DNA from 4 places in the Pantoea sp. LMR881 genome. Region 3 is predicted to be linked to each of the others. Evidence: predicted binding sites of a transcription regulator. Region 3 holds the regulator's gene; each other region holds the start of a gene.

Region 1 (7,976 bases), 780 kb from region 3:
CAATCAGGGCTTCCAGCTGTGGCAACGTGCGTAGCACACCAAAACATATTTCCTGCACTAACGCACTGTCTTTATCAGACAGTTTTTTCTGGGCATGAGGAAGCGCGGTATTAAGTGATTCGCCTTTATCGACAATACGTTCGATGAGCTGAGCCGAAAGGCTTCGCAGGTTCGTAGGTTTATTCATCATATTGGTCATTAAACAAAAAGCCCGGTCATTAACCGGGCTAAAGAATCAGTCCAGAATGGTTCCGGGTTCAAACCATTCACGGCGTGAGTTAAGCAAATCCTGAGCCGACATGGGTTTTTTACCCGAAGGCTGGATCTGAAGCAGATTTAGCACGCCATCTGCTGTGGCAATCTGGATACCAGATTTATCAGCCGCAATGATTTCGCCAGGCTGCTTGTTAGCATGAGGCAATACTGTAGCTTTCCAGACTTTAACCGGCTGCCCGTCAATGATAAAAAAGCTTACGGGCCAGGGATTAAATGCGCGAATACAGCGTTCAAGTTGCACCGCCGAAAGCTGCCAGTTTAAGCGTGCTTCTTCTTTGCTCAGCTTCTCAGCGTAATTCGCCGATGCTTCATCTTGCTTTTCCGGTTGGGCAAGACTGGAGGCAAGCTGCGCTAACGTATCAAGCATGCCTTGTGGGCCTAGCTGCGCTAGTTTGTCATAAAGCGTTGCACTGGTATCTTCAGGAGTAATCGGGCACGCAAGTTTATACAACATATCGCCCGTATCCAGCCCGACATCCATCTGCATGATGGTAACACCCGTTTCGCTATCACCTGCCCATAATGCACGCTGAATAGGTGCTGCACCTCGCCAACGTGGCAGCAAAGAGCCATGCACGTTGATACAGCCCAATCGCGGCATTTCAAGCACTGCTTTCGGCAAGATTAAGCCATAAGCCACGACAACCATCACATCAGCCTGAAGCTCGGCGATTAACTGCTGATTCTCTTCAGGGCGTAACGATTTAGGCTGGAATACCGGGATGTCATGTGCCTGAGCAAGAACTTTTACCGGGCCTGCTGTCAGCTTATTTCCACGTCCGGCGGGGCGGTCGGGTTGTGTAAACACACCGATAACCTGATGCTCAGAAGCAAGCAGCGCGTCAAGATGACGCGCTGCAAAGTCTGGTGTGCCAGCAAAAATGATTTTTAGCGGAGCAGACACGTTTATCCCTTCTTAAAGTATCAAGACTCGCGCGCGTTTTGACGCGCCAGTTTCTCTAATTTCATTTTGATGCGCTGGCGCTTAAGAGGCGACAGGTAATCAATAAACAGTTTGCCATCCAAATGATCAATTTCATGCTGGATACAAATTGCCAGCAAATCACCCGTTTCCAGTTCAAAGCTGTTGCCGTCACGGTCAAGCGCGCGAACCTTTACAAATTCTGCTCGTGGCACAAAAGCACGTTGTTCAGGAATAGAGAGGCAGCCCTCTTCAATACCGGTTTCGCCGCTTTTTTCCAGCAATTCTGGGTTAATCAAGACCAGACGTTCATCACGGTTTTCAGAAACATCAATAACAATGATGCGCTGATGAATATCGACTTGCGTGGCGGCCAGGCCAATGCCTTCTTCGGCATACATCGTTTCGAACATATCATCCACGATACGCTGAATGTCTGCGTTAACTTCTTTTACTGGCGTGGCGATTTTGCGGAGACGCTCGTCAGGGAAATGTAATACCTGCAAAACTGACATAAATTTCCAGATCTGTGTTCGGTTAAGAAAAGATTACTTCCTCATATTGTAGACTTTTTGAGGCCTGATTGACAGCATTCCACCACAGCAAGCCATGAGTAAAAAGGACGCGAATAATGGAAAAACTGGCGCTCTGTTTGCGGTTAGCCGCTGTAAGTGGAATGGCAGGAAAAGCTTGGGTGGATATCGCTAAATTGCTGCTTGATGGTCAAGACAGCGCAACGGTTTTTGCCCAGTCTGGATTCAGTAAAAGCCAGATTAACCAGTTTTTTATATTTCCGGAAGCCGCAGTAGATGCTGTGCAAAAATGGCTAAGCAGTGATCGAACACATCATCTCTTGACCGCTCTTGATAAGCATTATCCCGCACAGTTAGCAGAAACTAAACGCTTCCCGCCAGTTCTTTATATTAAAGGCGATCCTGCTGCCTTAAACACACCGCAACTGGCCGTGGTTGGCAGCCGAAACTGCTCACATTATGGCCGTAACTGGTGCGAATGGTTTACTCAACAGTTATCTCTGAGTGGCTTAACCATCACCAGCGGATTAGCGCGTGGAATTGATGGGATAGCGCATCGGACGGTTGTCGAGGTTAAAGGCAAAACGATCGCGGTATTGGGTAGCGGCCTGCAACAGCTCTACCCCAAAAACCATCATGCGCTCGCTGAAGAGATCGTGGCAAACGGCGGGGCCGTCCTGTCAGAATTTCCGTTAGATATGCCGCCATACGCAACCCATTTTCCTCGACGCAACCGTATTATTAGCGGGTTAAGCCGGGGCGTTTTAGTTATCGAGGCTTCATTGAAAAGTGGTTCATTAGTGACTGCCCGTTACGCCTTAGAGCAAAATCGCAATATTTATGCTTTACCCGGTGTGTTGGGAAACCCGAATAGTGAAGGTGTAAACTGGTTGATTCAGCAAGGCGCTATGCTGGTGGCACATCCTAATAACATACTCGAGGATCTACGTAGTACACTTAACTGGTTACCTGTTACACAATCAGACGAAATTTATTCTGATGACAGTGTCGATGCTCCATTGCCATTTGCCGATGTGTTGGCTAACGTAGGTGATGAGGTTACACCTGTTGACGTTGTCGCTGAACGTGCCGGCCAACCTGTGCCAGTTATCACAGCTCAGTTGCTGGAACTGGAGTTAGCAGGATGGATCGCAGCTGTACCCGGCGGCTATGTCCGATTGAGGAGGGCATGCCATGTTCGACGTACTCATGTACTTGTTTGAGACATATATCCACAACGAAGCAGAAATGGGTGTTGATCAGGACAGATTGACAGATGACTTGACGGATGCCGGGTTTCATCGTGAAGATATTTATAATGCGTTGAACTGGTTAGAAAAGCTGGCGGATTATCAGGAAGGACTGGTCGCGCCAATTTTGCTGGCAAACGATCCGCTCTCGATGCGTATCTATACAGATGAAGAGAGCCAACGTTTAGATGCCGAAAGTCGTGGCTTCTTGCTTTTCCTGGAACAAATCCAGGTCTTGAATCTTGAAACACGCGAAATGGTTATTGAACGTGTCATGGCGCTCGATACGCTTGAGTTCGATTTAGAAGATCTCAAATGGGTAGTGTTGATGGTACTGTTTAATATCCCTGGATGTGAAAACGCTTATCAGCAGATGGAAGAACTGCTATTCGACGTCAATGAAGGTATGCTGCATTAAATTTCCTTTCATGCATTCACCGTTATGAGTAAAGCAGCACTTTTTACCGTGCGAAAACAGGATCCTTGCCCCGCTTGCGGGCAGAACTGGTTGTTCGCTCCGGCAAACACGGTCCTTTTCTGGGCTGCGCAAATTATCCTGCGTGCGACTATATTCGTCCGCTAAAAAATCAGGGCGATGGGCATGTAGTTAAAGTGCTGGAGGGGCATGCTTGTCCCGAGTGCGGTGCTGACAAAGTTTTGCGACAGGGACGCTACGGCATGTTTATCGGTTGTAGTCATTATCCTGAATGTGACTATACCGAAACCATCGATAAGCCAGACGAAACGACGATAGAGTGCCCTCAGTGTCATCAAGGGAAACTCATTCAACGTCGCTCCCGTTACGGCAAAACGTTCCATGCCTGCAATCGTTATCCTGCTTGTCAGTTCGCCGTCAATTTTACGCCAGTTGCCGGAATTTGCCCGTACTGCCAGTTTCCATTGTTAGTTGAGAAAAAGACGGCGCAAGGCGTGAAACGTTTTTGTGCCAGTAAAAGTTGTAGCAAAGCTATTACCGAAGAGAAATAAGAAATCAACATGCATAATCAACACCCTTCTGGCTCGCTATCTGATTGCGTAAGCCATCTGAATCGTCATGAGGTTATTGCGTATCCCACTGAAGCCGTTTTTGGCCTGGGCTGTGATCCTGATAGTGAAAAAGCTGTGATGGCCTTACTGGCATTGAAGCAACGCCCGGTTGAGAAAGGTTTAATTTTAATTGCCGCTGATTATGCGCAGCTGGAGCCTTATATTTCTGACCGTGAGCTTTCAGTGATTCAGCGTGAGCGGATGTTTGCTTGTTGGCCCGGTCCTGTGACCTTTGTTGTGCCGGCGCCACCGCATACACCACGTTGGTTAACCGGGCAATTCGATTCGTTAGCAATACGCGTCAGTGATCATCCTGATGTACAAGCATTGTGTCGCGCATTTGGCAAACCCTTAGTGTCCACCAGTGCCAATCTTTCGGGGCAGCCGCCGTGCCGTACAGCTGAAGAAGTGAAGCAGCAGTTCGGCGAGCAATTCCCCGTGCTGCAAGGAAAAACGGGAGGACGTCTCAATCCTTCTGAAATTCGCGATGTGATTACCGGCGATCTTATACGTCAGGGATAATTCATGGATAACTTTGCCGTTTTTGGCCACCCAATTAATCACAGTAAATCGCCCTTAATACATCGCGCATTTGCGAAACAGACCGGGATTGATCATCGCTATGGGCGTATTTGTGCACCGCTGGATGGTTTTCCTGACGCGATCGCTGAGTTTTTTGCACAAGGCGGCATCGGTGCAAACGTCACTTTGCCGTTTAAACAGCAGGCGTGGGAATTTGCTGATGAGTTAAGCGAGCGCGCGGCGCTTTCGGGCGCGGTGAATACTTTAAAAAAGCACAAGGATGGCTATATTCTTGGCGACAATACCGATGGCATTGGATTATTAAGCGATCTTGAACGCCTCTCGATGATCAATCCAGGCGACAGAGTTTTGTTAGTTGGAGCAGGAGGGGCTGCCCGTGGAGTAATTCTGCCGTTACTTTCATTAGGGGTCGCGGTGACGGTAACTAACCGTACGCTGTCTCGGGCAACGGAATTAGCGACACTCTTTCAGCACAGTGGTGCGATAAGGGCTTGTGGGGTCGATGATCTGAATGGCATGGCATTCGAACTCGTTATCAATGCCACTTCTAGCGGAGTAGATGGACAGATACCATCACTGCCAGCCTCCTTGATACAGGCAAACGTGCGCTGTTATGACATGTTTTATCAAACGGGGCTGACACCTTTTTTACACTGGTGCCAACAACAGGGTGCGATTCATCTGGCAGACGGTTTAGGAATGCTGGTGGGTCAGGCTGCACATGCTTTTCATTTATGGCACGGCATTATGCCCGAAATCTCGCCTGTAATTGAACGCCTGAAAAGCGAAATGCATCCATGAATCAGGCGATCCAGTTTCCCGATCGTGTATATCTTGATCCCGAACGAAACGCTGTTTGTTTTCCGGTATTAGTAAATGGAATGGGATTAACCTGTGCCATTAACATCGAGGCATTACATCAACGCTTCGGCGAAGGCGACACGATGGCGCTATTCAGCGACCATCGTTGGGATCTGGAAGAAGAGGCTGAAGCCTGTATTCGTCATGAACAGGTTGATAATCAAGGCTGGGTTTGGCTGGCTTCAGCAAGATAATCATTTTTCCAGCCAACGTAGTTGTTAGCGGAATAGAGTAGCCCCTCAATTTCCTTTTGATTAAGCGGCCGGATCTGTTTAACCGGACTTCCCAGATAGAGATAGCCGCTTTCTAAACGTTTACCCGGAGGAACCAAACTACCCGCGCCAATCATCACATCGTTCTCTACTATTACCCCATCAAGTAAAATCGCTCCCATTCCTACTAATACGCGATCGCCAATCGTACAGCCATGTAGCATCGCTTTGTGCCCAACCGTGACGTCCTCACCAATAATAAGAGGAAAACCTTCTGGGTTTGCCGCAGATCTATGTGTCACATGCAGGACACTGCCGTCCTGAATGTTGCTGCGTGCGCCAATACGAACCTGATTTACGTCGCCGCGGATAGCCACTAATGGCCAAATACTGACGTCATCTTCCATAATGACGTTGCCAACCACTACGCTACTTGGATCTACCATTACGCGCAGACCCGATTGCGGAAACATCTCTTTATAGGGGCGTAAGGCTGTCTTCATAATAGGGCTCCTTTATTAATTTCCTGGCAGCGTGATGTGATTTCAGACGGCAGGCAAGGGGTTTTTGCCTGAGATCGATGATGATCTCATCAATCTGGATGAATTCTCGACACTCGAAAAAAAGATCTAAAAAAAGGCTTGTGCTCTGAAACCGGATCCCTATAATGCGCCTCCACTGACACGGCACACCGCCTTACGGGATGACGGGTCGGGAGGTTCAGGAGACTGAGCCGCCGGAGAAAAACTTCGAAAAAAGAAGTTGACTCTGAAGGAGGTTAGCGTAATATACGCCACCTCGCGACAGACGGTTAACCCGCTGGTCGCACTGCTCTTTAACAATTTATCAGACAATCTGTGTGGGCACTCGCAGGATTGATATCAGCGTCTCCGGACGCAAAAAATATCAAGTCTCTGCTGGGTGAACACGTAATTCATTACGAAGTTTAATTCACAGAGCATCGCTTCACGAGATGAAGCAAATCAAACTTTAAATTGAAGAGTTTGATCATGGCTCAGATTGAACGCTGGCGGCAGGCCTAACACATGCAAGTCGGACGGTAGCACAGAGAGCTTGCTCTCGGGTGACGAGTGGCGGACGGGTGAGTAATGTCTGGGGATCTGCCCGATGGAGGGGGATAACCACTGGAAACGGTGGCTAATACCGCATAACGTCGCAAGACCAAAGTGGGGGACCTTCGGGCCTCACACCATCGGATGAACCCAGATGGGATTAGCTAGTAGGCGGGGTAACGGCCCACCTAGGCGACGATCCCTAGCTGGTCTGAGAGGATGACCAGCCACACTGGAACTGAGACACGGTCCAGACTCCTACGGGAGGCAGCAGTGGGGAATATTGCACAATGGGCGCAAGCCTGATGCAGCCATGCCGCGTGTATGAAGAAGGCCTTCGGGTTGTAAAAGTACTTTCAGCGGGGAGGAAGGGATGAGGTTTAATACGCCTCGTCATTGACGTTACCCGCAGAAGAAGCACCGGCTAACTCCGTGCCAGCAGCCGCGGTAATACGGAGGGTGCAAGCGTTAATCGGAATTACTGGGCGTAAAGCGCACGCAGGCGGTCTGTTAAGTCAGATGTGAAATCCCCGGGCTTAACCTGGGAACTGCATTTGAAACTGGCAGGCTTGAGTCTCGTAGAGGGGGGTAGAATTCCAGGTGTAGCGGTGAAATGCGTAGAGATCTGGAGGAATACCGGTGGCGAAGGCGGCCCCCTGGACGAAGACTGACGCTCAGGTGCGAAAGCGTGGGGAGCAAACAGGATTAGATACCCTGGTAGTCCACGCCGTAAACGATGTCGACTTGGAGGTTGTGCCCTTGAGGCGTGGCTTCCGGAGCTAACGCGTTAAGTCGACCGCCTGGGGAGTACGGCCGCAAGGTTAAAACTCAAATGAATTGACGGGGGCCCGCACAAGCGGTGGAGCATGTGGTTTAATTCGATGCAACGCGAAGAACCTTACCTACTCTTGACATCCACGGGATCGGGCAGAGATGCCTGAGTGCCTTCGGGAACCGTGAGACAGGTGCTGCATGGCTGTCGTCAGCTCGTGTTGTGAAATGTTGGGTTAAGTCCCGCAACGAGCGCAACCCTTATCCTTTGTTGCCAGCGATTCGGTCGGGAACTCAAAGGAGACTGCCGGTGATAAACCGGAGGAAGGTGGGGATGACGTCAAGTCATCATGGCCCTTACGAGTAGGGCTACACACGTGCTACAATGGCGCATACAAAGAGAAGCGACCTCGCGAGAGCAAGCGGACCTCATAAAGTGCGTCGTAGTCCGGATCGGAGTCTGCAACTCGACTCCGTGAAGTCGGAAT
Region 2 (7,976 bases), 370 kb from region 3:
GATGAGGACGTCGAAACGATCAAATAGCGGTAAGACCTGCTGCTGAAAGTGGCGGCGGAAACGTTGCGCCTGTACATACCAGGCACCAGGCATCATTGCGCCAGCCAGCAAGCGTTCACGTGAGTGAGGCTCAAACTGTTCTGGCATTTGACGCAGTGCAGGAAGATAGTGATTACCGCCTTCTGCCGCCGTCATAATAAACGCAGCCGAACGTGCCAGCTCAGCTTCTGGCAACAACACCTCATCATCAGCCTGTAAGGCATGGCTTGCAACTGCCAGCGCCGCGCGAGCATCTTCATCACACCAGGTTGAAAAAAATCCGCCTAACGTGCCACAGCGTAAGCCCTCAACGCCGAGCGTCAGTGTCGGAAACGTTGGTGCAACCGGACGCTCAGCCTGAAAAGCATCTGTGTCGTCGCAGCCTTGCAGCTGGTCATAGACGAAGGCTAAATCGTCTGCCCGGCGGGCAAACGGGCCAATGTGATCGAGACTGGCGACAAAGGATGACTGCCGCTGCGCGACAGCCGACCAAACGTCGGTTTTAAGCCAAAAATACCGCACAGCGACGCGGGAACACGAATGGAGCCGTTAGTATCGGTACCCAGCGAGAAATGCACCAGGCCCGCTGCCACGGCTGCCGCAGAGCCGCCCGAAGAGCCGCCCGCCACGCGGTTGAGATCGCGCGGATTATGAGTGGCGCCGTAGTGGCTATTTTCAGTGGTAAAACCGTAAGCGTAGGCATCCATATTCAGCATGCCGGAGAGCAACGCGCCCGACTGACGCAGCTTCTCAACGGCCCAGGCATCCTGCTGTGCCGCTGGGCGATCGCTGAACAGACGGGCACCGGCTAAAGTGCTGTAACCCGTCACATCGAATAAATTTTTAACCGCATAGGGAATGCCCGCCAGCGGCGCTAACGTCTCCCCACGTTGACGTTGCGTATCAATCTGTTCCGCTTCCGTTAACATGCGTTGCGCAGTGACTTCAGTCCAGGCGTTAAGAGCAGGGTTATGCTGCCTAATCGCCTGAAGCGTGTGGCTGGCGACGTCACGCGCACTCAGTTCGCCTTTTGAATCGCTTGTTGCAGCGCCTGAATCGACATATCACTCAGTTTCATGCCTGATAAACTCCCGCGATTTCCAGTCGATCATCAAGCGGGAACGCCATGAGCGGGGCCGCCATGCTGGCGATACGCGTCATTTGCGTGAGTAATTCAGCGCGGCGCGCATCATCCAGTTCCACACGCAGTAGCTGTTCCATTTGCGCGACATAGATCGCCCAGTCAATGTTCTGATTCATCTGTTACTCCCGTTAAAAGCCGGCGGCGCTGCCGTTGCTGCGTGGATCGCTTGCGCCTTCGAGCATGCCGTTGTTATGTCGCACAATGGCACCGGCGTGACCCACGGCTTCGCTGAAATCAGGCAGCAGTTCTACCTCATGCCCAAGCTGTCGCAATTGCGCAACGGTCTCTGTTGAGAAGCGGCCTTCCAGCTTGAGTGAATCGGAGGACTGGCCCCAGGTGCGACCTAACAGCCAGCGCGGTGCACTCACTGCCTGCTGCAGGGGCAAACCCTGAATAACGTGACGGGTGAAAATCGCTGCCTGGGTCTGTGGCTGCCCGTCGCCGCCCATTGAGCCATACACCATGGTGCGTCCATCTTTGAGGCGTGCGGCGGCGGGGTTGAGCGTGTGGAAAGGCTGTTTACCTGGCGCTAACGCCAGCAGATGTTGGGGATCGAGGCTAAAAGCGGCTCCCCGGTTTTGCCAGGTAATGCCGGTGCCGGGCAGTACCACACCGCTGCCAAACTCATGATAAATGCTTTGAATAAAGGAAACCGCAAGGCCACTGCTGTCCATTACCCCCATCCACACCGTGTCGCCGGGACCGCGCCCGGTTCCCCACGGCGCAGCCCGGTTATCATCAATCTGGCTGGCGAGCGTAGTGAGATGATCGCTGTAAAGCAGGGCCTGGAGATCCTCAGTAATGTGGCGTGGATCGGTAATATGCTTGTCACGCAGCGCAAAGGCTTTTTTGGTCGCTTCCACAACGCGGTGTACGGTTTGCGCATCGTTGGCACTGGCCATATCCAGATGATCGGTAATGCCAAGAATGGCTAGCGACACCATGCCCTGCGTCGGTGGCGTCATATTCCAGATGTCGCCTTCGCTGTGGGCAATGTGCAGCGGCGTGCAGCGTCGGGCGCGATGCCGCTGCAAATCTTCAAGCGTAACCGGCATGCCGAGTGCCGCCATTTCACGCGCCAGATGGTGGGCCAGATTGCCACGATAAAAGCTCTCCAGCCCCTCTTCAGTAAGCTGGCTAAGCGTGTTGGCCAGTGCCGGTTGCGTAAAGCGACTGCCTGGCTGCGGTACTTCACCGTCCGGTAAAAATGTGTCAGCAAAGCCAGGCTGATGCTGTAATTCTGCACGTTTGGATTGGGTCGCTGCCGACTGCGATGCGGTCACTGGAATGCCGTCGGCGGCGTAGCGAATAGCATCGCGCAGCAGGCGGGTCAGCGACAGCGGTGTGCCGCCCAATCCGGCGGACAGCGTTAATGCTTCCTGCCAGCCACTGACAGTGCCTGCTACCGTCAACGCCGATTTAGGGCCACGATGGGGAATATGCGGTTCATTGTGGTAAAAATCAAAATGGGCTAATGAACCCGCCGCGCCGCTGGCATCAATCGCAACCGGCTCGCCTGATGGTGGCAGCACCAACCAAAAACCGTCGCCGCCCAGGCCATTCATATGGGGATAAACCACCGCGATAGTAGCCGCCGCCGCGACCATTGCCTCGATGGCGTTGCCACCTTCACGTAATACCGCCAGTGCGCTTTCGCTTGCCAGGTGATGAGGCGTCACCGCCATGCCGAGCGGTGCCATATTGCTCTGAATCATCTCTTTCTCGTTTTGCTATCGGCTAACAGTACGAAAAATAAAGCAAGAGCTGTTCCAGTTTTCATCGTGAAGGCATAAAGCCATAAACCTGGCGCAAATTATGCTAGCTTGAGCTGAAACGAAAGTTACAGGATGCCCGATGAAACAGCTTGATGAACGGCTCAGAAGCCACTACTCCCAGCTCTCGCCGCAAGAGCAGCGCATTGCTGATTTTGCCTTTGACCATTTTGACGATCTGATCAGCTACAACAGCGCCGAACTGGCGCGTCTTAGCGGCGTATCCAAGGCCACGGTCAGCCGCCTGTTCAAGCGCCTGGGGTATGAAAAGTACAAAGACATGCGTGACGAATTACGCACCCTGCGCCAGAGCGGCATGCCGTTAACCGACAATCGCGATGCGGTGCAGGGCAACACGCTGTTGTCGCGTCATTACAAGCAGGAAATGGCCAATCTGACGCAGTGGGTAAACAGTATTGATGCCCAGCAGTTTGGCGAAGTTATCCAGCAGCTGGCTCAGGCAAAGCGTATATTTATCATCGGGATGCGTAATGCTTATCCGGTGGCGTTGCACCTGCGCCAGCAGCTTATGCAGGCCCGCCCGCAGGTACATATTCTGCCGCAGCCGGGTCAAACACTGGCTGAAGAGCTGGTAGAGATTACACCTGACGATATGGTGGTCGTCATGGCTTTTCGCCGCCGTACACGCATTATTCGTCCCGTCATGCAGCAGCTACAAAACGCGGGCATCCCACTATTGGCGCTGTGTGAGCCGCAGGCACAAACGGTTATTTCGCTGGCGCGCTGGCAGCTCTGCGCCCCGCTCGATAGCGTGTCAGCTTTCGACAGTTATGCGTCGGCCATGAGCCTGATTAACCTGATCGCCAATGCCTTACTGCATGAAACGTTGTCACATGGTCGTCAGCGTATTCATCAAATCGCCGATCTTTATCAACAGTTTGATGAGCTGGAGCACCGTTAACAGGCACTGTTTTGGTGCTTCGCCCTGTTTTGGATCATCTTCTTCTGACGGCTAATCGCACCCGCTATGCGGTCATAGCTTAAAAAATAACGCTTTTACCGTAATTTATTCTTCCCCGGCTGGTTGGCACATTAGTTGCAGAATGCCTGTCAAAGAATCTTTTGTTTCACGTAAACTCACCGGGGTGCATAATGAAAAAAGTGTTGATAGCGGTTGCAACAGCAGCGTTACTGATGGCTCAGGCGGGAAGTGCGCTGGCCGATCAACTGCAAGATATTCAAAAACGTGGGGTGATCCGCGTTGCTGTGCCGCAGGATTTTCCTCCGTTTGGCTCGGTAGGCACCGATCTGCAACCGCAAGGTTATGACATTGACATGGCGAAATACCTCGCCAGAGAGATGAAACTTAAGTTGCAACTGGTGCCAGTCAGCAGTGCCAACCGCGTACCTTATTTGCAAACCGATAAAGTCGATCTGGTGATTTCCAGCATGGGCAAAAACGCTGAGCGTGAAAAAGTCATCGATTTTACCCATGCGTATGCGCCGTTCTTCCTGGGCGTCTTTGGGCCAAAAGGCGAAGAAATTAAAGATGCGGCGGCACTGAGTGGGAAATCAATTGGCGTGACGCGCGGCGCGGTAGAAGACATGGTCCTGAGCGAGGTGGCACCGAAAGAGGCGCAGGTAAAACGTTATGAAGATAATAACACCACGCTGTCAGCCTACCTGTCAGGCCAGGTGGAATATGTCGCTACCGGTAATCTGGTGGTTGCGGCTATCGCCCGTCAGAATCCCGCCAAAGCACCGGTTGCCCAGTTCATGCTGAAAGATTCGCCGTGCTTTATCGGCCTGAAAAAAGAGGAACCGGCGTTAAAAGAGAAAGTGAACGCGCTGATCGAACAGGGCATCAAAGACGGCACGCTGAACAAAATGTCGGAAGAGTGGTTAAAAGCACCGCTGCCTGCCAACCTCGGCGCATAAGGGCGAAACCGTGGGGCAGCTTAATTTTCCTGCATTATGGCCATACTGGCCGGAATTACTTTCCGGCTTATGGATCACCATTCAGTTAACGGTACTTGCCACCATTGGCGGTGTCAGCCTCGGCATTTTTGGCGCGGCGTTACGCAGCGGCAAACCCGGCGGGTTGAGTCGTGCCTGGGGCGTCTACGTCGAACTGATCCGCAATACGCCGTTTGTGGTGCAACTCTTCTTTATCGTGTTCGGCTTACCCAATCTGGGCCTGAAGCTGACGGCGGGGAGGCGGCGCTGCTGGCGATGTTAATTAACCTCGGTGCCTACAGCACTGAAATTATTCGCGCCGGGATTCAGGTCACGCCAAAGGGACAATGGGAAGCGGGACGGGTACTGGGTTTAACGCGCAGTCAGACTTTTTTACGCGTTGTGCTGCCTCCGTCGCTGCAACGCATTTATCCGGCGCTGGTCAGCCAGTGCATTATCGTGATGCTCGGCTCATCGGTGGTTTCTCAGGTTTCTTATGAGGAGCTCACCTTCGCCGCCAACCTGATTCAGTCACGCACCTTTTTAAGTTTTGAGGTCTATCTGGTGACCACGCTGATTTACCTGGGGCTGTCGATTGTTATGCGTCAGTTGCTACTGGCTATCGGCCGCAAATGGTTTGGAGTACAGGCATGATGACGAGCTTTACCGACTGGGACATCGTGCGCAACCTGCTGCTGGCGGCACGCTGGACAATTTTACTGTCGCTGGTGGCCTTTTTTGGCGGCACCCTGGTGACATTACCGCTGCTGTTTATGCGCCTGCTGAAACGTCAATGGCTGACCCGCATCATCCGCGGTTACACCGAGCTGTTTCAGGGCACGCCGCTGCTGATGCAGCTGTTTCTGGCGTTTTTTGGTGTCGGCCTGTTTGGCATTGACGTGGCGCCCTGGACCGCCGCGTCGCTGGCTCTCACGCTCTATACCAGCGCCTTTTTGCTGGATATCTGGCACGGCAGCATTCTCGCCCTGCCAAAAGGACAATGGGAAGCGTCGCGCTGCCTGGGGCTGAACTTTGGTCAGACGCTAACGCGCGTCATTGCGCCGCAGGCGATCCGTATTGGTCTGGCCCCTACGGTGGGGTTTGCCGTACAGGTGATTAAAGGCACTGCCCTGGCCTCTATTATCGGCTTCATTGAGCTGACCAAAGCTGGCACCATCCTGAATAACGTAACTTATCAGCCATTTAAAGTGTTTGGCCTGGTCGCACTTGGTTACTTCCTGATGTGTTATCCGCTGTCTCGCTACAGCCAGTATCTGGAGAAAAAATTCAATGCCGCTCATCACCATTAATCAGGTGCAAAAGTATTACGGCGACAACCATGTGTTGAAAGGCGTCGATCTGGATATTGAAATGGGTGAAGTCATTTCAATTATTGGCCGCAGCGGATCGGGCAAAAGTACGCTGCTGCGCTGCATGAACGGGCTGGAAGGCTATCAGGAAGGCAGCATTAAACTCGGCGGCATGACCATCACCGATCGTGAATCACAGGCGCGGGATATCAGTCGCTCCGTTGGCATGGTGTTCCAGAGCTTCAACCTGTTCCCGCATATGACGGCGCTGGAAAACGTGATGCTGGCACCGCGCCGCGTTTTAAAGAAAAGCGAAGCAGAATGCCGCGCTCTGGCGGCGCAGATGCTGGAGAAAGTCGGTCTCGGTGAACGTCTCGATTACTATCCGGCTAATCTCTCCGGCGGGCAGCAGCAGCGCGTGGCCATTGCCCGGGCGCTGGCGATGACGCCAAAGGTATTACTGTGTGACGAGATCACCTCGGCGCTTGATCCTGAACTGGTGGGCGAAGTACTGAAAGTGCTGGAGCAACTGGCAGCAGAAGGCATGACGCTGATCCTCGTCACCCATGAAATGAACTTCGCCCGTGACGTGGGCGATCGTGTGGTCTTTATGCATCAGGGGCGCGTCTGGGAGCAGGGCAACAGCAAGACGCTGTTTGCCAACCCGCAAACGCCGGAACTGAAACAGTTTATCTCTTCCGTGCGCCTCTAAGTGTTTAACAAGGAATTCACCATGGATATCACCCAATTCTCACAACTTAATCCACCACAACGCCTGCTGATGGGACCCGGCCCAATCAACGCCGATCCGCGCGTGCTACGCGCCATGTCGAGCCAGTTGCTCGGGCAGTACGATCCCGCCATGACGCATTATATGAACGAAGTGATGGCACTCTATCGCGGCGTATTCCGCACGGAAAACCGTTGGACAATGCTGATCGATGGCACGTCGCGCGCGGGCATCGAAGCGATACTGCTGTCGGCGATCCGTCCGGGCGACAAAGTGCTGGTGCCGGTATTTGGGCGATTTGGTCATCTGCTGTGTGAAATTGCGCGCCGCTGTCGTGCTGAAGTCCACACTATTGAGGTGCCGTGGGGAGAGGTTTTCACACCGGATCAGGTTGAAGATGCGATCAAACGGGTGAAGCCACGCCTGCTGTTAACCGTGCAGGGCGACACCTCCACCACCATGCTGCAACCGCTGGCGGAGCTGGGGGAGATCTGCAAAAAATATGGCGTGCTGTTCTACACCGACGCCACCGCGTCGCTGGGCGGCAACGCGCTGGAGACCGATGCCTGGGGACTCGATGCGGTATCAGCCGGCATGCAAAAATGCCTCGGTGGGCCGTCAGGCACATCACCTGTTACCCTGAGTCCGCAGATGGAAGCGGTGATACGCAAGCGTAAATGTGTAGAAGAGGGGATCCGTACGGAAGCGCATCAGGATGGTGAACAGGAGATGATCTACTCCAACTATTTCGATCTCGGCATGATCATGGATTACTGGGGGCCTGAACGATTAAATCACCATACCGAAGCCACCACGGCGCTGTTTGGCGCACGTGAATGCGCGCGATTGATCCTGCAGGAAGGACTGGATAACGGCATTGCCCGCCACAAACTGCACGGGGAAGCGTTGCTGAAAGGGATTCAGGGCATGGGACTGGAAACGTTTGGCGATCTGAAACACAAAATGAATAACGTGCTGGGTGTCGTGATCCCGCAGGGTATCAATGGCGATCGGGTACGCAAGCTGATGCTGGACGATTTCGCGATTGAAATCGGCACCTCGTT
Region 3 (7,976 bases):
TGACGATCAGATGAAAATTGAGGGTATTTTCACTGATGGTGATTTACGCCGTATCTTTGACATGGGGATCGATTTTCAGCGCGCGACTATCGCAGAAGTGATGACACGTGGCGGTATCCGCGTTCGTCCCAATATGTTAGCGGTTGATGCCCTGAATTTGATGCAAACAAAAATATCACCGCACTGCTGGTGGCCGAGGATGATCGGCTGCTCGGTGTGGTACATATGCATGACATGCTGCGCGCGGGCGTAGTCTGAACAGGAAAAGAAAATGCAGTTGGGAAATGCCACGATTGATACGTGCTACGGTCCGGTAAGTGCTGAGGTGATGGCACGCGCCAGCAAAATTCGCCTGCTGATTTGCGATGTTGATGGTGTTATGTCTGACGGCGTCATTTACATGGGCAATAACGGCGAAGAACTGAAGGCTTTCAACGTGCGGGATGGCTATGGTATTCGCTGCCTGCTGACCTCGGATGTGGAAGTGGCTATCATAACAGGCCGCAATGCCCGGTTGATGGAGGATCGCTGTAAAACGCTCGGTATTCGTCATCTTTATCAAGGGCAATCGGATAAGCTTTTGGCCTATCGTGAACTTCTGGATAAACTGTCTCTTTCCGACGAAGAGGTGGCGTACATTGGTGACGATCTGATCGACTGGCCGGTAATGGCGCAGGTCGGTTTAAGCGTGGCGGTTGCTGATGCGCATCCGGTATTATTGCCACGCGCTAATTATGTAACGCGCATTGCGGGTGGACGCGGCGCGGTACGTGAAGTCTGCGATCTCATCTTAATGGCGCAAGATAAATTTGAGGATGCCAAAGGGCAATCAGTATGAGTAAAAGCAGGCGTTGGATAACGCTGATTCTGACCTTGATTGCACTGGTTCTTATCGGCTGGAATCTCACTAATCAGGATGACACTAACGCACCCGTTGCGACTAACGATCAGGCACCCACCTATACCAGTGCCGACTCCAACACGGTGGTGTATAACCCGCAAGGTGCGTTAGCCTATAAGCTGGTATCGGACAAAGTGACTTATTTTTCTGTCGATGAATTGAGCTGGTTCGACAATCCGGTGATGACAACCTACGACGAAAATAAAGTGCCAACCTGGTCGGTACGAGCAGATAAAGCAAAACTGACTAAAGATCGTATGCTTTACCTGTACGGTCATGTTGAGCTGAATACGCTGACTCAGGACTCTCAGCTTGAGCGTATCAAAACGGATAATGCTCAGGTAAACCTCGTTTCTCAGGACGTTACCTCAGATGATCAGGTGACGTTGTATGGCCGCAGTTTTAACTCCACCGGCATGAAAATGCGCGGTAATTTACGGACAAAAAACGCTGAGTTAATCGAAAAGGTCAAAACATCTTATGAAATTCAAAATGAACAAAAACAGCCTTAAGCTTCTCCTGGCCAGCATTATGCTTGCGACCAGCCTCCCTGCGCTGGCCTTGACCGGTGACTCGGATAAACCCGTAAATATCGATTCACAAAACCAGGCGCTGGATCTGCAGGGTAACGTCGCTACCTTTACAGGCAACGTCATTGTGACCCAGGGCTCTATCAAAATCACTGCGGATAAAGTAGTGGTCACGCGCCCGGGCGGCGACAGTAATAAAACTATTGTTGATGCTTACGGCACGCCAGCCACCTTCTACCAGATGCAGGACAGCGGTAAACCGGTGCAGGGTCACGCATCGAAACTGCACTATGAGCTGGCAAATGATTTTGTTGAACTCACTGGCAATGCTTACATCGAACAGCAAGACAGCAACATTAAAGGCGATCGCATCACTTATTTAGTCAAAGAGCAGAAGATGCAGGCTTACAGCCAGGGCCAGAGCAAGCGCGTTACAACCGTGCTGGTGCCGTCGCAGTTGCAGGATAAGCAAGGTTCGTCCAACAGCGGAAAAAAGAGTAACTGAGAGCTATGGCCACATTAATCGCAGAAAACCTGGCGAAGGCATATAAAGGCCGTCGCGTGGTAGAAGATGTCAGTCTGCAGGTGAAATCCGGCGAGATTGTCGGCCTGCTCGGTCCAAACGGTGCGGGTAAAACAACAACATTTTATATGGTCGTTGGCATTGTGCCGCGTGATGCAGGCCGTATTGTTATTGATGACGAAGATATTAGTATTCTGCCGTTGCATGCGCGTGCGCGCCGCGGTATTGGCTATCTTCCTCAGGAAGCGTCAATCTTTCGCCGCCTGAGCGTGTTTGATAACCTGATGGCCGTGTTACAGATCCGTGAGGATTTGACCGAAGAGCAGCGTCAGGATCGCGCCAGGGAGTTGATGGAAGAGTTCCACATTGAACATCTGCGCGATAGCCTGGGACAGGCATTGTCTGGCGGTGAACGTCGTCGTGTTGAAATCGCCCGCGCCCTTGCCGCGAATCCCAAATTTATCCTGCTTGATGAGCCGTTTGCCGGGGTCGATCCGATTTCGGTTATCGACATCAAAAAAATCATTGAGCATTTGCGTGATAGCGGCCTCGGCGTGCTGATTACTGACCATAACGTACGGGAAACCCTCGCGGTATGCGAACGTGCTTATATCGTTAGTCAGGGCCATCTGATTGCCCACGGCACCCCCAAAGAAATACTTGCGGATGAGCAAGTTAAGCGGGTTTATTTGGGCGAAGAGTTCAGACTCTGATAAGGTGTTGCTAACACCGACGTTTGCTGAGGAATTTATATCCTGTCTATGAAGCAAGGTTTACAACTCAGGCTGAGCCAACAGCTGGCAATGACACCGCAGCTGCAACAGGCTATTCGTCTGCTGCAGCTTTCCACGCTTGAACTTCAGCAAGAGTTACAACTTGCGCTGGAGAGTAATCCCTTGCTTGAACAGACCGACCTGCACGACGAAGTAGACTCCCGCGACTATCCAGAAGGCGAAGCACTGGATACCCGCGAGGCACTTGAACAAAAAGAGATGCCGGAAGAGTTACCGTTAGATGCCACATGGGATGAAATTTACACAGCAGGCACGCCATCGGGTACCGGCACCGATTATCAGGACGATGAACTGCCGATTTATCAGGGCGAAACAACGCAATCGCTGCAAGATTACTTAATGTGGCAAGTTGAATTAACGCCTTTTACTGATACTGATCGCGCTATCGCCACCTCCATTGTCGATGCCATTGACGATACCGGGTATTTAACCGTTTCGCTTGAAGAAATTCTCGACAGTATCGGTAATGAAGAACTGGAAATCGATGAGATTGAGGCAGTATTAAAACGCATCCAACGCTTTGATCCTATTGGTGTCGGCGCCCGCGACCTGCGTGACTGCCTGCTGGTTCAGTTATCGCAATACGCTCCGGAGACGCCGATGCTGGCAGAGGCGCGTTTAATTGTCAGCAATCATCTTGATTTGCTGGCTAACCATGATTTTCGTAGCCTGATGCGCGTGACGCGGCTCAAAGAAGACGTGTTAAAAGAGGCTATGCTATTGATTCAGTCTCTTGATCCACGACCAGGCCAGTCAGTGAATACCGGCGAGCCGGAGTATGTCATTCCTGATGTGTTGGTTCGTAAAGTCGGCACACGCTGGACGGTTGATCTCAATGCAGATAGCGTGCCACGCTTAAAGATCAATCAGCAGTATGCAGCAATGGGTGGATCGTCGCGTAACGATAGCGATAATCAGTTCATTCGCAGCAATTTGCAGGAAGCAAAATGGCTTATTAAAAGCCTGGAAAGTCGCAACGATACGTTGCTGAAAGTGACTCGTTGTATTGTTGAACAACAACAAGCTTTTTTTGAACAGGGCGAGGAGTTCATGCGCCCAATGGTACTGGCAGATATTGCGCAGGCTGTAGAAATGCATGAATCCACGATTTCCCGTGTTACCACGCAAAAATATCTCCACAGTCCGCGTGGCATTTTCGAATTGAAGTATTTTTTCTCCAGTCACGTCAATACTGAAGGTGGCGGTGAAGCATCCTCTACCGCGATTCGCGCACTGGTAAAAAAATTAATCTCGGCGGAAAATCCAGCCAAACCCTTGAGTGACAGTAAACTCACCTCCATGTTATCTGAACAAGGGATCATGGTGGCGCGTCGAACCGTCGCTAAATACCGCGAGTCTTTATCTATCCCGCCATCAAATCAGCGTAAACAGCTGGTTTGACAGAAATGAGAAGGAAGACCTATGCAGCTAAACCTCACTGGGCAAAACGTCGAAGTTACTGAACCACTACGTGATTTCGTCAGCGGTAAATTTGCCAAACTGGAACACTACTTTGATCGTATCAATCAGGTTTATATTGTTCTGAAAGTCGAGAGGGTCACTCAAATTGCCGAAGCGACTTTACACGTCAACGGGGGCGAGCTGCACGCCACATCGGAGGCGGAAGATATGTATGCGGCCATTGACGGGTTAATTGATAAACTCACCCGTCAACTGAACAAGCATAAAGACAAGCTGAAAAAACACTAACCTTCATGCTAGCTGGGCGCGCTTGTCGCGCTAAAGCGGACAGGATGGGGCGGACTTAACCGCCCCGTTTTGTCATCTAAGCCAGCGTCATCTGACGTCAGCGCACGCGTGCTGTTTTCGTCAATGGCTATGTGAACTCGCAAGTGAAACGATGATGAACAACGATCTGACACTGGAATTGAGCTCAGTACTTTCGCCTGACTGCACCCGCAGCGGCGTACACTGCCAGAGCAAAAAACGTGCGCTGGAAATTATCAGCGAACTGGCGGCGAAGCAGCTCAATCTGCCACACCAAACGCTTTTCGAAGCCATTCTTACCCGCGAACGTATGGGAAGTACTGGCATAGGCAATGGAATTGCGATTCCTCATGGCAAGCTGGAGGAGGACACGCTGCGCGCCGTTGGCGTATTTATTAGCCTCGAACAGCCTATTGCCTTTGATGCAGTCGATAATCAGCCAGTGGATCTGTTGTTTGCTCTTCTGGTCCCCGCTGATCAGTGCAAAACGCATTTGCATACCCTTTCTTTGGTGGCAAAGCGACTGGCAGATAAAACCGTCTGCCGCCGCCTGCGCGCGGCTCAGAGTAATGAAGAACTCTACGGTATTATCATGGAAGGCCAGCCAGAACACTAAAGCGTCATTACCGGCCGCGTGCCGGTTTTAAAACGGGAGAGAAGGTCATGGTGCTGATGATCGTTAGCGGTCGGTCAGGCTCAGGAAAATCAGTGGCGCTTCGCGCCCTGGAAGACATGGGATTTTACTGCGTTGATAATCTGCCGGTGGTGTTGTTGCCTGAACTGGCTAACTCTCTGGCAGAACGCAATATCTCTGCGGCCGTCAGTATTGATGTGCGCAACATGCCAGAGTCACCGGAAATCTTCGAAACCGCGCTGAACAATCTGCCTGATGCATTTTCGCCTCAGCTGCTGTTTCTTGACGCTGACCGTAACACTCTAATTCGCCGTTACAGCGATACACGCCGTTTGCATCCTCTTTCCAGCAAAAATTTGTCGCTCGAAAGTGCGATTGATGAAGAAAATGATCTGCTGGAGCCGCTGCGCTCGCGTGCCGATCTGATCATTGATACCTCTGAAATGTCGGTTCATGAACTGGCAGAGATGCTTCGGACTCGCTTGCTGGGTAAACGTGAACGCGAATTAACCATGGTGTTTGAATCGTTCGGCTTCAAGCACGGCATACCTATTGATGCCGATTACGTCTTTGATGTGCGCTTTTTACCTAATCCACACTGGGATCCCAAACTGCGCCCTATGACCGGCCTCGATCGCCCTGTCGCGGCGTTTCTTGATCGCCATACCGAAGTGCATAATTTTATCTATCAGACACGCAGCTATCTCGAACTATGGCTGCCAATGCTTGAAACCAATAATCGCAGCTATCTGACCGTCGCCATCGGCTGTACCGGTGGTAAACACCGTTCGGTCTATATCGCGGAACAGTTAGCCGACTATTTCCGCTCGCGCGGCAAAAATGTGCAGTCCCGTCATCGTACGCTGGAAAAACGCAAATCATGACTGTCAAACAAACTGTAGAGATCAAAAATAAGCTGGGTATGCATGCACGTCCGGCAATGAAACTGTTTGAGCTGGTACAGAGTTTTGATGCTGAAGTGCTGCTGCGGAACGAGAGCGGCACTGAAGCGGAAGCCAGCAGCGTTATCGCGCTATTGATGCTGGATTCTGCTAAGGGCGGCCATATTGAAATTGAGGCCAGCGGCCCGGAAGAACGCCAGGCACTGGCAGCCGTTATCGAACTGTTTGAAGCGGGTTTTGACGAAGATTAACTACATCATCAGTTTATTGCGCTGAAGAAATTCTTCACCGCCCAACTGGCGCATTTGTCGCATGATCCACTGTTGACGCTGTCGGATGTAGCCTGAAGGCGCATCAGCCCGAAAACGAATCGGGTTAGGTAATACCGCCGCCAACAGCGCGGCTTCTGACATCGTAAGTCGGCTGGCCGGTTTGTGAAAATAGCGTTGTGATGCGGCTTCTACGCCAAATGTGCCAGCGCCGAACTCGGCGATGTTGAGATAAACCGTCAGGATGCGACGTTTACTCCATACCGTTTCAATACCCACCGTCAGACCTGCTTCCAGTGCTTTACGTACCCAGTTGCGGCCATCCCATAAAAACAGGTTTTTTGCCGTCTGCTGAGACAACGTTGATGCGCCACGCATTTTCTCGTTGCTGTTATCCAGTACAGATTCAATCGCTGCGACATCAAAACCCCAATGCTCTGGAAATTTTTGATCTTCAGATGCAATCACCGCTAAGGCTATCCACGGCGAGATCGCGTCGTGCCCTACCCAATCTGAGTGCGCCACATAATCAAAGCGGCCACTCAACCAGGCACCCAGTTGGCGCTCAACCATGACCGCCGAAAAGGGCACCGGCAAAAAGAGAAAAGTACGATACCTGCCAGCCAGATTCCTGCTACGGCTAAAACCCCTCGCATAACAATACGTTTAATGCGTTGCCCAAAGCTTCCTTTATGCTTGCTCATGCAATTTTCTCTTACTCGTTTTAAGCATTAATCAATTGTTCTCGCAGCCGCGGCTTAAAATTTTATCTACGCCGAAAAAAGTAACACGCTTATTGTGTGAATTTTACGCGGTGCGCCTTAACTGTCTGATTCGGGTCGTCAACAGATCGAATGACATCAAGCACTTCCGTCGAAAAGGAATCGGTTCCAGTGATGCGTATCACTAAGATAATTTACGAATAAACACTTAACGATTCGTGATAAGCCCTCCCTTGAATGTTTCACATTATTTAACTATAAAAAAAGAGCGCCTCATTTCTTTTTCACTGAGAGATCGGATTAATCTAAGTAACATACAGTTTCTTAACTCAATCTTTACAATTTGCAGCGTCTACAGTCTAAGATTTAACCAATTATTTTTCCTGTTTTGATTGGTAAGGCCTGAGATCCGAATTTTCTCTTTCACGTTTCCAAAACGTTTTGGATAACAAGCCAATAAATGACTATAGTCCTTTATTTTTCATTAAGTTAGATAGTAAAAAAGCCCTGTTTTTCTTGTGAGGGCTTTTTTACACGATGGGTTTTCCTGCAAAGCTCTCTTTCTGATGTAAAAGCGCGCAAAAAACAGAACATCTGTACAAAATTTCCGCAATACATCGCGGAAATTAATTCCTTGCTTGACTGTGTTGTCAAATTAATGTTTTCTGTATTTAAACGCTGCTCAACATCACACAATTTAATGAATCTTGTCGCAAGTTAAGACGAATTTGCTAAGGTGATGTCAGTGTTAACCAATACCCTACTGTTGCACTCAAATACGCTAAGCATAGCAGCAGTATCTTTTTCCCTGGTGTTGGCGCAGTATTCGCGCACCCCGGCCTCGGCTGGGGTCATTTTTTTCCAGCCCGTTCTTTTTCAGCTACCCAGTCACGTAATACCTGCACATCGTGACGCCACTCATGCTTCAACTCGTCAATCCACTCCACTACATTGTCCCACCATGCAGGCAATT
Region 4 (7,976 bases), 440 kb from region 3:
TTACGGTCAGTGACCAACACGCTTTCAATGCCCAGCGCGCGTGCCGCTTCGATATTCTGCTCGTTATCATCAAAAAACACCGCCTGATCGGCACTGACGCCTTCACTCTCCAGCACGTGTTGATAGATGCGCGCCTCTGGTTTGCGCTTGCCCAACTCCTGCGACAGGTAAAGCTTATCTGCCGCCTGTTGCACGTCGGGATATTGCGTCGGCCAAAAAGCACAATGCAGCTTATTAGTGTTAGACAAAATCACGACGCGATGGCCTTCAGCCCGTAGCGAGTTCATCAACGCCAGCATATCAGCCCGCACGCCGACAAAAACCGCCTGCCAGCCCGCAGTAAATTGCTCATAGCTTAAGGCGATTTCAAGCTTCTCACACAGTGCGACCGCAAACGCTTCATCGCTAATCTCACCGCGTTCATGTTGTTCAAACTCTTCATCCATGTGGAAGTGACTTTGCAGTGATGCCAGCGGCACACGGCTAAGGTCACTCCAGACGCCTAATACGCGGTTAAAATCGATATCAATAATTACGTTGCCTAAATCGAATATGTACAGCATGGTGCCTCCTTCTGTTCCCTGGATTATTCACTCTAGCGGCAAAAGCTGAGGCTGAACAGGCAAGGCCGTCGAGAAAGATAAGAAGTGGAAGATTGAGCAACAAAGTCCTCGCCCGGCAGTGCGCGGGCCAGGTCACCGTGAGTGAGGGAGGCATAAGAACGGTGAAAATCAGATAATGGCAGGCAAAAAAAAGCCCCGTTAAACGGGGCTTTTATCAAATGACCGTAGCAGATTAAATATCTTTGCTACCGCGTGAAGCACGCTTACGGTCGTTTTCAGTCAGGTGACGCTTACGGATACGTACCGACTGTGGCGTAACTTCAACCAGTTCGTCATCATCGATGAACTCAATTGCCTGCTCAAGCGTCATCTTGATTGGCGGAACCAGAGTCGTGGCTTCGTCAGTACCGGAAGCACGCATGTTGGTCAGTTTCTTACCGGTCAGACAGTTTACTGTCAGGTCGTTAGAACGGCTGTGAATACCGATAATCTGGCCTTCATATACTTCAGCACCGTGACCCAGGAAGAGCTTACCGCGATCCTGCAGGCTGAACAGAGCAAACGCAACGGCTTTACCCTGACCGTTGGAGATCAGTACGCCATTCTGACGCTGGCCCACTTCGCCTGGACGGATGTCGTCGTAGTGGCTGAAGGTGGAGTACAGCAGACCCGTACCGGAAGTCATGGTCATGAACTCGTTACGGAAGCCGATCAGGCCACGGCTTGGGATCACGTAGTCGAGACGTACGCGGCCTTTGCCATCTGGATCCATGTTTTTCAGATCGCCTTTACGCTCACCCATGGCTTGCATGACTGAACCCTGGTGCGTTTCTTCGATATCCAGCGTCACGTTTTCGAACGGCTCTTGTTTACGGCCATCTATCTCACGGAAGATAACTTTCGGACGTGATACCGCCAGTTCGAAACCTTCACGACGCATATTTTCAATCAGTACGGACAGGTGCAGTTCACCACGACCCGATACGCGGAAAGCGTCAGCATCTTCGGTTTCTTCAACACGCAGCGCAACGTTATGAACCAGCTCTTTGTTCAGACGCTCAAGGGATCTGACGAGAGGTCACATATTTACCTTCTTTACCGCAGAACGGCGAGGTATTAACGTTGAAGAACATGGTTACGGTTGGCTCATCAACGCTCAATGCTGGCAGCGCCTGAACATTCTGCGGATCACAGATTGTGTCAGAGATGTTCAGTTCGCCCAGGCCGGTGATAGCGATGATGTCGCCTGCTTCAGCCAGATCGGTATCAATACGCTCCAGACCCAGGTGGCCCAGCACTTTACCGACTTTACCGTTACGCGTTTTACCTTCGCTATCAACGATGGTGACCTGCTGGTTCGGCTTCACTTTACCGCGCTTGATGCGGCCGATACCGATAACGCCCAGATAGTTGTTGTAGTCGAGCTGAGAAATTTGCATCTGCAGCGGGGCTTCAACTTCAACCTGTGGTGGAGAAACGTGGTCAACGATCGCCTGATACAGTGCAGTCATGTCGCTGCCCATATCGGCGTGGTCCAGACCCGCAATGCCCTGCAGCGCAGAAGCATAGATGATCGGGAAATCGAGCTGCTCGTCAGTGGCGTCGAGGTTGACGAACAGGTCAAACACCTGATCAACAACCCAATCCGGACGTGCGCCAGGACGGTCAATCTTGTTGATAACCACAATCGGCTTCAGACCATGCGCGAACGCTTTTTTGGTCACGAAGCGGGTTTGCGGCATAGGGCCATCCATCGCATCTACAACCAGCAGCACCGAATCCACCATGGACATGACGCGCTCTACTTCACCACCGAAGTCGGCGTGTCCTGGGGTATCAACGATGTTGATACGGTAGTCGTTCCATTTAATGGCGGTGTTTTTTGCGAGGATGGTAATCCCACGCTCTTTCTCCAAATCATTGGAGTCCATCACGCGCTCGGTAGCTTCGGTACGGGCGTCAAAAGTACCGGATTGTTGCAGCAGTTTGTCAACCAGGGTGGTCTTTCCATGGTCAACGTGCGCGATGATGGCGATGTTACGCAAATTTTCGATCACAGCTTTGCCTCAGGCATTAGAAATAGCGCGCTATTGTACACGGATTAAGCGGAAGACTGAACACGATCACACTTTTCACTGAAAGTTTATTGCATTGCCGGAAATTCGCACTGTTCCCGGTGCAGAAAATGCACTAAGTTGGTCCTGTGCACCAATTTAGTGCCATAATTCACCTTCAAAGCACCATTTTAGTGCATCATGACCATCCTGGTGCAGCTGCAGAACGATAACAGGGCGCATGGTAGCGCGATTTAACGTTCAAAAATAAAGTTGGCACAGAATTCGCTTTGTACTACTTAAGCGAAAACGACAGTTAGAAACGGTTGAAGAGCTTGCCGAGATTCAGTTGGTTCGGGATGGTTGTAACAAGAGACGCATTCCAGGCAACGAAGTTCTCTCACCATGTAGACAATGACCATTTCCGGGAGAGTTGAGTATGTCCGCTGAACACGTTCTCTCGATGATGAACGAGCACGAAGTTAAGTTTGTTGACCTGCGTTTTACCGACACTAAAGGTAAAGAACAGCACGTTACTATCCCTGCTCACCAGGTTAACGCTGACTTCTTCGAAGAAGGCAAAATGTTCGATGGCTCCTCCATCGGTGGCTGGAAAGGCATTAACGAATCAGACATGGTGCTGATGCCTGACGCAACAACTGCGGTCATGGATCCCTTCTTCGAAGATTCTACGCTGATCATCCGCTGTGACATTCTCGAGCCAGGCACCATGCAGGGCTACGATCGTGACCCGCGTTCAATCGCCAAGCGCGCTGAAGATTTCCTGCGTTCTTCTGGCATCGCGGATACCGTGCTGTTCGGACCTGAGCCAGAATTCTTCCTGTTCGATGATATCCGTTTCGGCTCTTCTACTTCCGGCTCACACGTTGCTATTGATGACATCGAAGCAGCATGGAACACCGGCAAAGAATACGAAGGCGGCAACAAAGGTCACCGTCCAGGTCTGAAAGGCGGTTACTTCCCGGTTCCACCAGTCGATTCATCTCAGGACATCCGTTCTGCAATGTGTCTGACCATGGAGCAAATGGGCCTGGTGGTAGAAGCACATCACCACGAAGTCGCAACAGCAGGTCAGAACGAAGTGGCGACCCGCTTCAACACCATGACCAAAAAAGCGGACGAAATTCAGATCTATAAGTATGTTGTGCACAATGTTGCTCACGCTTACGGTAAAACCGCAACCTTCATGCCTAAACCAATGTTTGGCGACAACGGTTCAGGTATGCACTGCCACATGTCTCTGTCTAAAGGCGGCGTAAACCTGTTCTCTGGCGACAAGTACGGCGGCCTGTCTGAAATGGCGCTGTTCTACATTGGCGGTATCATCAAGCACGCGAAAGCAATCAACGCCCTGGCGAACCCGACCACCAACTCTTATAAGCGTCTGGTTCCAGGTTACGAAGCGCCGGTTATGCTGGCTTATTCTGCGCGTAACCGCTCTGCTTCAATCCGTATCCCGGTTGTTGCCAGCCCGAAAGCACGTCGTATTGAAGCTCGCTTCCCGGATCCAGCGGCTAACCCATACCTGGCGTTTACTGCTCTGCTGATGGCAGGTCTTGACGGTATCATCAACAAGATCCACCCTGGCGATGCAATGGACAAAAACCTGTATGACCTGCCGCCGGAAGAAGAAGCTGAGATTCCAAAAGTTGCTGGCTCCCTGGAAGAAGCACTGAACGCTCTGAACGAAGACCGCGAGTTCCTGACCCGTGGTGGCGTATTCACTGACGACACCATCGATGCCTACATCGAACTGCGTAAGTCTGAAAACGACCGTGTTCGCATGACGCCGCACCCGGTAGAGTTTGAGCTGTACTACAGCGTTTAATAAGTTTTAGGTTTTTTGTTGCCGTGGAAACTTTCAGCCCATCTTCGGATGGGCTTTTTTCTCCGCGAATTCATCGTTCATTCGCCTGAAAGTCGGCTTAAAGATCACAATGCACTAAATTTGTGCAGAGGAACGCTGTATGGCAACTGGCTCTCTGCCCGATGCGGGGCAGATTCTCAATTCCTTAATCAACAGTATTTTGTTGGTGGATAACGAACTGGTTATTCATTACGCCAACCCGGCGGCGCAGCAATTACTGGCGCAAAGCTCACGTAAATTGTTCGGCACGCCGTTACCTGAATTAACCGGCTACTTTTCGCTGAATGTTGAGGTGATGCGTGAGAGTCTTGAGGCTGGCCAGGGATTTACCGACAGTGAAGTGACGCTGGTTGTGGATGGCCGCGCGCATATCATGTCACTGACGGCACAACGTTTGCCTGATGGTTTTATCCTGATGGAAATGGCGCCAATGGATAATCAACGTCGTCTCAGTCAGGAACAATTGCAGCATGCCCAGCAAGTGGCCGCCCGGGATTTAGTGCGCGGTTTAGCGCATGAAATTAAAAACCCGCTTGGAGGCCTGCGCGGTGCTGCACAACTGTTATCACGCGCGCTGCCCGATCCGTCGCTCAATGAATACACCAAAGTCATTATTGAGCAAGCGGACCGGTTACGTAATTTAGTGGATCGCCTGCTAGGGCCGCAGCAACCCGGTATGCACATTACTCAGAGCATTCATCAGGTAGCTGAACGCGTGGTAAATCTGGTGTCGATGGAGCTGCCAGATAATGTCTCGCTGGTGCGCGATTACGATCCCAGCCTGCCTGAACTGCCGCACGACCCCGATCAAATTGAACAAGTTTTACTGAACATTGTGCGTAACGCTTTACAGGCGTTAGGTGAAGAAGGCGGCACAATCGTTATTCGCACCCGCACGGCGTTTCAACTAACGCTGCACGGCACGCGTTATCGTTTGGTGGCACGCATCGATATTGAAGATAACGGCCCGGGTATTCCTGCTCAACTGCAGGACACGCTGTTTTACCCCATGGTGAGCGGACGTGAAGGTGGCACGGGTTTAGGTCTTTCCATTGCCCGTAGCCTGATCGATCAGCATTCAGGAAAAATAGAATTTAACAGTTGGCCGGGTCATACCGAATTCTCGGTTTACTTGCCTATTCGCCAGTGAGGTTTCTATGCAACGAGGGATAGTCTGGATCGTCGATGACGATAGCTCCATCCGCTGGGTGCTTGAACGCGCGCTCACTGGAGCCGGTTTGAGCTGTGCAACCTTTGACAGTGCTAACGAGGTGCTGGATGCGCTATCGACCAAAACCCCAGATGTTTTACTGTCAGATATTCGCATGCCTGGCATGGACGGTCTGGCGCTGCTGAAACAGATTAAACAGCGTCATCCAATGCTGCCGGTCATCATTATGACTGCGCATTCTGATTTAGACGCAGCGGTAAGTGCTTACCAGCAAGGTGCGTTCGATTACCTGCCAAAACCCTTTGATATTGATGAAGCGGTTGCGCTGGTTGAGCGCGCGATTAGTCACTATCAGGAGCAACAACAGCCACGTAATCAACCGGTTAGCGGGCCGACAACCGATATTATCGGTGAAGCACCCGCAATGCAGGATGTGTTCCGCATCATTGGTCGCCTGTCGCGCTCATCAATTAGTGTATTGATTAACGGCGAGTCAGGAACCGGTAAAGAGTTGGTTGCGCACGCGCTGCATCGCCATAGCCCACGAGCGAAGTCACCGTTTATCGCCCTGAACATGGCGGCCATTCCCAAAGATTTGATCGAGTCTGAGCTGTTTGGTCATGAAAAAGGGGCATTTACCGGCGCTAATCAAATTCGTCAGGGGCGTTTTGAGCAGGCCGACGGCGGCACGCTGTTTTTAGATGAAATTGGTGATATGCCGCTGGATGTACAGACCCGCTTACTGCGCGTTTTGGCTGACGGTCAGTTTTATCGGGTTGGCGGCTATGCCCCAGTGAAAGTAGACGTACGCATTATCGCGGCTACACACCAAAATCTGGAGCTGCGCGTACAGGAGGGCAAATTCCGTGAGGATCTGTTCCATCGCCTGAATGTGATCCGCGTACATCTGCCGCCATTGCGGGAACGTCGTGAGGATATTCCTCGTCTGGCGCGTTATTTCTTACAGATTGCTGCACGTGAACTGGGTGTTGAAGCGAAAATTTTGCATCCTGAAACCGAAACGGCGCTGACGCGTTTGCACTGGTCCGGGAATGTGCGTCAGTTAGAGAATACCTGCCGCTGGTTAACGGTGATGGCGGCCGGTCAGGAAGTGCTGATTCAGGATCTACCCGCCGAACTGTTTGAATCCAGTACGCCGGAAAACCCTGTGCAATCTTTGCCTGACAGCTGGGCAACGCTGCTGGCGCAATGGGCCGATCGCGCGTTGCGTTCCGGTCATCAGAACCTGCTGTCAGAAGCGCAGCCAGAGATGGAGCGCACACTGCTTACGACTGCGCTGCGTCATACGCAAGGCCACAAGCAGGAAGCGGCGCGTTTGCTGGGTTGGGGGCGTAATACCCTGACCCGTAAACTGAAAGAGCTTGGCATGGAATAGCATTGATAATACCGGGCTGGCGTCGTAACACGAGCCAGCCCGGTATGTCAGATAACGCGCGAAAACTGTTGCTGGCGCGCTTTCTGCCGCAAATAACGATCGAAGCACATACAAATATTACGAATCAGTAAGCGCCCTACGCCCGTCACCTGCAGCCCTGTTGCGCTGTGTACCACCAGCCCATCGGCAATTAACGGTTTGAGTAACGCTAAATCCTCTGCGAAATAGTCGCTGAAGCAAATATTCCATTGGCTTTCTATCGCATTAAAATCCAGCGCAAAATGGCAAATCAGCATTTTTATGACCTCGCGGCGCAGGCAGTCATCTTCACTGAGCGTCAAACCACGCCATAAACCGTTGCCGCTGCTTGTCACGCTGCTGTACCACGTCTTAAGATCTTTCTGGCTCTGCGCATAGCTGTCGCCAATCATGCTAATTGCCGAGACGCCCAGCCCCAACAGATCACTATCGCCCTGGGTGGTGTAGCCCTGAAAATTACGATGCAGCAAGCCCTCACGCTGTGCTACTGCCAGCTCATCCTGAGGCCTGGCGAAATGATCCATGCCGATGAACTGATAGCCATGCTGCGTCAGCGTAGCAATGGTTTCCTGAAGGATTTGCAGCTTTTGCCGGGCGGAAGGCAGCTCATCCTCTTTAATTTTGCGCTGTGCGGCGAACAGGGCTGGCAAATGCGCATAATTGAAAACGCTCAGACGATCGGGATTAAGCTTAATCACGCGCTTTAAGGTATAGGCGAAGCTGTCAGGTGTCTGAAGCGGCAAGCCGTAGATCAGATCGATGCTGGTTGAGCGAAAACCTTGCTGACGCGCTCTCGCCATCAGCGCGAAAATAACGTCTTCATCCTGTTCGCGGTTAACGCGCTGCTGCACCGCTTTATTAAAAT

The links. The regulator sigma-54, encoded in region 3, starts transcription at its own class of promoters, with help from an activator protein. The targets are predictions, from matches to a motif close to GTTGGCACANNTTTCGCTNT.
Region 1: a site for sigma-54 is predicted at 6,423-6,442, ahead of O3W44_RS14470 (gamma carbonic anhydrase family protein). Genes of this name have one in related genera too.
Region 2: a site for sigma-54 is predicted at 2,938-2,957, ahead of O3W44_RS09080 (gamma-glutamyltransferase family protein). Genes of this name have one in related genera too.
Region 4: a site for sigma-54 is predicted at 2,890-2,909, ahead of glnA (glutamate--ammonia ligase). Genes of this name have one in related genera too.

The regions. Positions count from the first base shown of each region.
Region 1 covers NZ_JAPVOK010000002.1:2,670,310-2,678,285, forward strand. The annotation lists gene rsmB (16S rRNA (cytosine(967)-C(5))-methyltransferase RsmB) at 1-187, opposite strand, end outside; gene fmt (methionyl-tRNA formyltransferase) at 236-1,180, opposite strand; gene def (peptide deformylase) at 1,201-1,713, opposite strand; gene dprA (DNA-protecting protein DprA) at 1,830-2,954, shown strand; gene smg (DUF494 family protein Smg) at 2,926-3,399, shown strand; partial or broken gene O3W44_RS14450 (topoisomerase DNA-binding C4 zinc finger domain-containing protein) at 3,424-3,968, shown strand; gene tsaC (L-threonylcarbamoyladenylate synthase type 1 TsaC) at 3,978-4,550, shown strand; gene aroE (shikimate dehydrogenase) at 4,554-5,372, shown strand; gene O3W44_RS14465 (DUF1488 domain-containing protein) at 5,369-5,626, shown strand; gene O3W44_RS14470 (gamma carbonic anhydrase family protein) at 5,593-6,147, opposite strand; rRNA gene O3W44_RS14475 (16S ribosomal RNA) at 6,637-7,976, shown strand, end outside.
Region 2 covers NZ_JAPVOK010000002.1:1,518,087-1,526,062, reverse strand. The annotation lists partial or broken gene O3W44_RS09090 (AtzE family amidohydrolase) at 1-1,117, opposite strand, end outside; gene hpxX (oxalurate catabolism protein HpxX) at 1,114-1,299, opposite strand; gene O3W44_RS09080 (gamma-glutamyltransferase family protein) at 1,312-2,898, opposite strand; gene hpxU (MurR/RpiR family transcriptional regulator HpxU) at 3,038-3,877, shown strand; gene O3W44_RS09070 (transporter substrate-binding domain-containing protein) at 4,069-4,854, shown strand; partial or broken gene O3W44_RS09065 (amino acid ABC transporter permease) at 4,865-5,526, shown strand; gene O3W44_RS09060 (amino acid ABC transporter permease) at 5,526-6,182, shown strand; gene O3W44_RS09055 (amino acid ABC transporter ATP-binding protein) at 6,163-6,894, shown strand; gene O3W44_RS09050 (pyridoxal-phosphate-dependent aminotransferase family protein) at 6,916-7,976, shown strand, end outside.
Region 3 covers NZ_JAPVOK010000002.1:1,891,517-1,899,492, forward strand. The annotation lists partial or broken gene kdsD (arabinose-5-phosphate isomerase KdsD) at 1-258, shown strand, start outside; gene kdsC (3-deoxy-manno-octulosonate-8-phosphatase KdsC) at 272-838, shown strand; gene lptC (LPS export ABC transporter periplasmic protein LptC) at 835-1,413, shown strand; gene lptA (lipopolysaccharide ABC transporter substrate-binding protein LptA) at 1,382-1,936, shown strand; gene lptB (LPS export ABC transporter ATP-binding protein) at 1,942-2,667, shown strand; gene rpoN (RNA polymerase factor sigma-54) at 2,716-4,149, shown strand; gene hpf (ribosome hibernation promoting factor) at 4,171-4,458, shown strand; gene ptsN (PTS IIA-like nitrogen regulatory protein PtsN) at 4,613-5,092, shown strand; gene rapZ (RNase adapter RapZ) at 5,140-5,994, shown strand; gene npr (PTS phosphocarrier protein NPr) at 5,991-6,263, shown strand; partial or broken gene mtgA (monofunctional biosynthetic peptidoglycan transglycosylase) at 6,264-6,985, opposite strand; partial or broken gene arcB (aerobic respiration two-component sensor histidine kinase ArcB) at 7,855-7,976, opposite strand, start outside.
Region 4 covers NZ_JAPVOK010000002.1:2,330,968-2,338,943, reverse strand. The annotation lists gene yihX (glucose-1-phosphatase) at 1-563, opposite strand, end outside; partial or broken gene typA (ribosome-dependent GTPase TypA) at 796-2,620, opposite strand; gene glnA (glutamate--ammonia ligase) at 3,057-4,466, shown strand; gene glnL (nitrogen regulation protein NR(II)) at 4,606-5,655, shown strand; gene glnG (nitrogen regulation protein NR(I)) at 5,663-7,072, shown strand; gene hemN (oxygen-independent coproporphyrinogen III oxidase) at 7,120-7,976, opposite strand, start outside.